One region of the Sporosarcina sp. P18a genome, then DNA from elsewhere that is predicted to be linked to it. Evidence: riboswitches for the same ligand, from Rfam matches in the RefSeq annotation. Region 1 holds a riboswitch; the other holds the start of a gene.
The links. A riboswitch is a leader RNA that binds a small molecule or an ion and turns the genes downstream of it on or off. The one in region 1 is predicted to bind FMN.

Region 1 (2,463 bases):
GATTCAGTCCTCACAACACTTCCTCCCATATGGAAGTGTTGTTTTTTATTTGTTGAATAGAATATAGGTGCAACTAGTAAGCGAGTGCATAACAAATTCCCGTATATAGAATAAACTGACGGGATGTTGGGATCGGGATTTTCACTGAAATACGTTCAAAGAGCACAATGCGTAACCCACCGTAGAAAGTGAGTGCACTATGTCCATCCACTACAAACGTAAGTTTCGGTCAAAAAACTCGGTCGACCCCAGCTTGCTCTTTCGGAAAGCGTCCTCAGGTGGCGCTTTCACTCCTTCGTACTCACTTGCCAATCCTCTATTTACAGTAAAAACGCCAGCCTCCCATATATTCAGGATGACTGGCGTTTATTTGTTTAAAACGATAATTTCTTTTGTTGCTGATTAATCCACTTCTCCATGCTTCTATATAACATCAACGTGATGACTAATAGCATTACACCTTTGATTAAGTTGAACGGTAAGATCCCCAATACGATCATCTGATACAGCGAATCTCCTGTAACTGCTGGCATACCTAGGAAATATGTGTACATCGGCAAGAACACTAAGTAATTTAATATGCTCATACCTACTGCCATGGCTACTGTACCTGCGATCAAACCTGATGCAAGACCTTTAGCTGAACGATACTTCATAAAGATCCAGTAGATTGGCATGATAAATAATACACCTGTCACAAAGTTTGCGACTTCCCCTACCGGTACACCTGTTGGGCTTCCTGATAAGAACCAATGCATGACGTTCTTCAATAACTCTACGCCTATACCTGCAACAGGTCCCATTGTCATGATAGCCAGTACAGCAGGAATCTCACTGAAATCGATCTTCAAAAATCCAGGCATTGCCGGGATTGGAAAGTTGAACTGCATTAACACAGTTGAAATACTTCCCAAAATAGCCACCAAAATTAGCTTACGTAACTTCTTATTATTCATTTGTTCCTCTCTCCTTTTGCGATTCACTTCAAAAGAGGAAAGGCTGGCTCATCCATTGTTCCGCTAAAAATCCCTAAAGCAAATTATGCTTTAGGGAGAATAAAATGCACTGTTAAGAACAGATAAATCACACAAACTTATCCGTCAGGTAACAAGCACCACTTTTGCGTACACAAAAAGATGGCTGCACCTTCACCTTCTCCCATCCAGACTATACTGTCGGCTCCGGAATCTCACCAGAATCAGCTGTTAAGCTCGCGGGCTAAAAGTAGTATTCTACTTCATTTCCGCCGGTCGGGAATTACACCCTGCCCCGAAGATGAATCAATATTTAGTTATGAACCTATTATAACGCAAAAAAACTGTTTTGTAAACTTCACAAGTTTACAAAACAGAATTATTCGTTAATTAAATACTTTGGATTTACACCAATGGGTTTTTCCAATGGCTGAGTGAAATCAAATCCCATCCATTGTTCTTGTGCGACTCGTTCGAATTTTACGTAGTTATCGAAACTTGCCGCTGTCATCAAGATGCCTTCTATCAATTGCAGCGCTTCTTCTTGTTGCATCTTTTCTAAATCAAGTACTTCAGTGAATTTCACGTTGACCATATCTTTTTCTACTTTAACCGTGAAGTTAATTCCTTCAGGGACCACAGTCGAATACATATCATTCGGTGACTTTTTCATGTCAATCAATGCTTGCTCTACCGTAGGGGAAGTTTTGCCGAAATTAGTGGACAGTACTACTTCCCCATCTGACTTCATGTATCGATAGTATGCTTGATGCGAAACCGTACCTAACAAAGTGATCGGTTCCTTTACTTGACCTACTTGATCCAATGTAATTGCAGAAGCATCTTCTTGTAGCCACACGATTTCATCATACCCTTGAAACGTATCTAGTAGGGACAAATTTAACATCTCAAGTGTCGCACTCGACACGTCATAAGTATGATCTGTGGCAAACTTCATTTGAACTTGATGACCATGTGAAGAAATGATCGCTTTATAAGGATGATATTCTATAAATCCAAGCGCCTCTTCATCTATTTTATTTGCATACTCGTTATAAAGTGTCACTGCATCCGAAGAGCCCCCTAAGCGTTCATGCAAGCTTTCATTCGGTAGTAGGAACGTAACTGGAACAACGGTCGCCTGATCGGTAACCAGGCCAATATGAAACGCTGTGTGATCCACGACATTGGCAGGATAGGCCGCGTACGACAGTGGTGCTGTGACCTGTCTTGTAAACACAGATGCATCACTTGCTTCGCTCGATTGCATTTCTTCATTACTCTCCACCTTGATAGCATCAGCTGAATCTTCCGTCGGTGCTTTATCCATTGATACTTCATTACTCTGTTGAATGAATATCGGCAGGATGATGGTGAGCAATAAAATCGCTGCAACAATTGCAATAAGTGAAGACCATTTAGGTTTGAAAGGCTTTTTTATAGGCTGATTCGCTCCAGAAAGTCTTGAATCACTTTTTAACCGCTGCAT
Region 2 (2,463 bases), 1.0 Mb from region 1:
CAAATTGATCTTTTGTAAAACTCTTTACCGTCAAACAGACACCATTGACTGCGATGCTATCCCCTACTCTCACATCTGTCAAAACAAGGGATGCAGCTATCGTAACCGTCATAGATTGAGTACCTGGTTGTATTTGCTTAACTGAACCAATCTCTTCAATTATTCCTGTAAACATGATTCAATCACCCTCTTTCGGTACGGCTATGATTTTAATGTCTGGACCAATCATCTCTACACTTTCAAAGTTTAATGGAAACGCTTCATTCATCAATCGGGGATCCAGTCCGCCAATTGGTGTCAAAGATCCAATCCCTCCTAGCAATTTAGGTGCTACATAGCAAATGACTTTCTGCACTGCACGCGCTTTCACAAATGAAGCATTAATAGCTGCTCCACCTTCAACAAGCAATGTCATAACACCACGTCTTCCTAGTTCTAGTAGAATATCTTCTACAATCAACTGGGCTTTTTGCATTCGGATGATCTGGACATGCGGTTTCTCAAGTAACTTTTCACGTGTTAATTCCGCGTATTGCCCGCAAAAAATCCACGTCGGCGCTTCTACATTTTGAATGACTTGACTAGATTCCGGTGTTCGTAATGATGTATCTAAAATAACTCGAATAGGATGTCGTCCACCTAGGGGCAGTCTGGTGGTGAGAAGAGGATTATCGTGAAGAAGTGTTTGTACACCTACTAAAATTGCATCCTGTGTATGGCGAAGCTGATGGACATCGAGTCGTGCTTGCTCACTCGTCACCCACTTGCTATCTCCTTTGGAAGTCGCAATTTTACCGTCTATCGTCATAGCTGTTTTCATTGTCACATGAGGTGTTTTGGTTTTAATAAAATGAAAAAATGGTTGATAAAGTTTTTTAGCGCGTTCAACTGAAACAGATTCGGTTACTACCACTCCTGCTCCACGAAGTTTCGCAATACCTTTACCCGCTACAAGTGGATTGGGATCTGTTGTCGCAACATAGACATGCTTGATACCCGCTTGAATGATGGCATCAGCACAGGGTGAAGTTTTACCAGTGTGAGAACAAGGTTCAAGCGTTACATACAAATCAGCATCCCTTGCATTCGCTCCCGCCATATCAAGTGCGACTCGTTCCGCATGGCGCTCTCCCGCTTGTAAATGTGCGCCCATTCCAATGATTCGGTTTGCCTTTACTACGACCGCACCTACTGGTGGATTGGGAGAGGTTTGACCTGCCACATTTTCTGCGAGTTGCAAAGCCATTTCCATATAATTCTGATTCATTGAGCAACACTCCAGCTTACGGTATTCCTCTAGTGACATTTCTACATACAAAAAGCCCCGCAAAAGATTATGCGGGGCTTGTAACCATGACTAAATAAACGTTATAAACAGTAATGAAAAAATCATTACATGTAGTATATACGCACTGTTCCTTCTCTCATCCAGACTTTAACTGTCGGCTTTGGAGTTTCACCAAATCCACCTTCCGCTTATTTAAAGCATCCGGGTCACGGACTAAGAGCTTGCTAGCTCATCACCGTCGGTAGGGAATTACACCCTGCCCCGAAGGAAACATATTCGATTAACTAAAAGTCTAGCACATATGATGACTAAATAACAATAGTTGAATATTTATTCTGACGAAAACACCCATTTGTCCACTGTAAATCGGTCCAATGCTTCCATATTGGGAATGTACCCAATTCCATCTTCTGACGGGACTGTAATATAACCTTCATGCGCCACAACTACCGGTGTAATGATGTCATGTTCCCAGTAGCGTGAAGACCCGGCTGTATCGCCCGGGAGCGTGAAATTAGGTAAAGTTGTCAACGCTACGTTATGCGCTCGGCCTATACCCGATTCTAGCATGCCGCCACACCAGACATCGATGCCTTTCGCTGCACAATAGTCATGAATTTTCTTCGCCTCTGTCAGACCACCTACTCTACCAATTTTTACGTTAATTATTTTACAACTACCAAGTTCGATAGCTTTACGCGTATCTTCCAACGAATGAATGCTTTCATCTAGACAGATCGGTGTCTGAATGTGTTTTTGCAATTTAGCATGATCGATAATATCATCGGAAGCAAGCGGTTGCTCAATCATCATCAAATTAAACTGGTCTAGTTCTTTCAACAACTCTATATCGTCTAACGTATAAGCAGAGTTAGCATCCGCCATTAACGGTACATGAGGGTAGGCTTCTCGAATGACGCGAATCACTTCCACGTCATAACCAGGTTTGATTTTCACTTTGATGCGCTTATATCCTTCATCTATAAAACCTTTAATATTCGCCAATAAGTCTTCAATATTTTCTTCGATTCCAATACTAATACCCACTTCAATTCGTTGCCGTTTCCCTCCAAGTGCTTCAGCAAGCGTCATATGGTGATGCTTTGCATATACATCCCATATCGCTCCTTCAAGCGTCGCTTTCGCCATATTATTTTTGCGGATATGTCCAAATA

Region 2: linked by a shared signal. The riboswitch ahead of ribD (bifunctional diaminohydroxyphosphoribosylaminopyrimidine deaminase/5-amino-6-(5-phosphoribosylamino)uracil reductase RibD) and the one ahead of CSV75_RS05625 (ECF transporter S component) in region 1 are both predicted to bind FMN.

Annotation. Positions count from the first base shown of each region.
Region 1 is NZ_PDYQ01000001.1:1,098,226-1,100,688, forward strand. It holds gene CSV75_RS05620 (ferredoxin) at 1-2, shown strand, start outside; gene CSV75_RS05625 (ECF transporter S component) at 375-956, opposite strand; FMN riboswitch at 1,147-1,281, opposite strand; gene CSV75_RS05630 (GerMN domain-containing protein) at 1,354-2,463, opposite strand, start outside.
Region 2 is NZ_PDYQ01000001.1:61,818-64,280, reverse strand. It holds gene ribE (riboflavin synthase) at 1-175, opposite strand, end outside; gene ribD (bifunctional diaminohydroxyphosphoribosylaminopyrimidine deaminase/5-amino-6-(5-phosphoribosylamino)uracil reductase RibD) at 179-1,267, opposite strand; FMN riboswitch at 1,413-1,561, opposite strand; gene menC (o-succinylbenzoate synthase) at 1,619-2,463, opposite strand, start outside.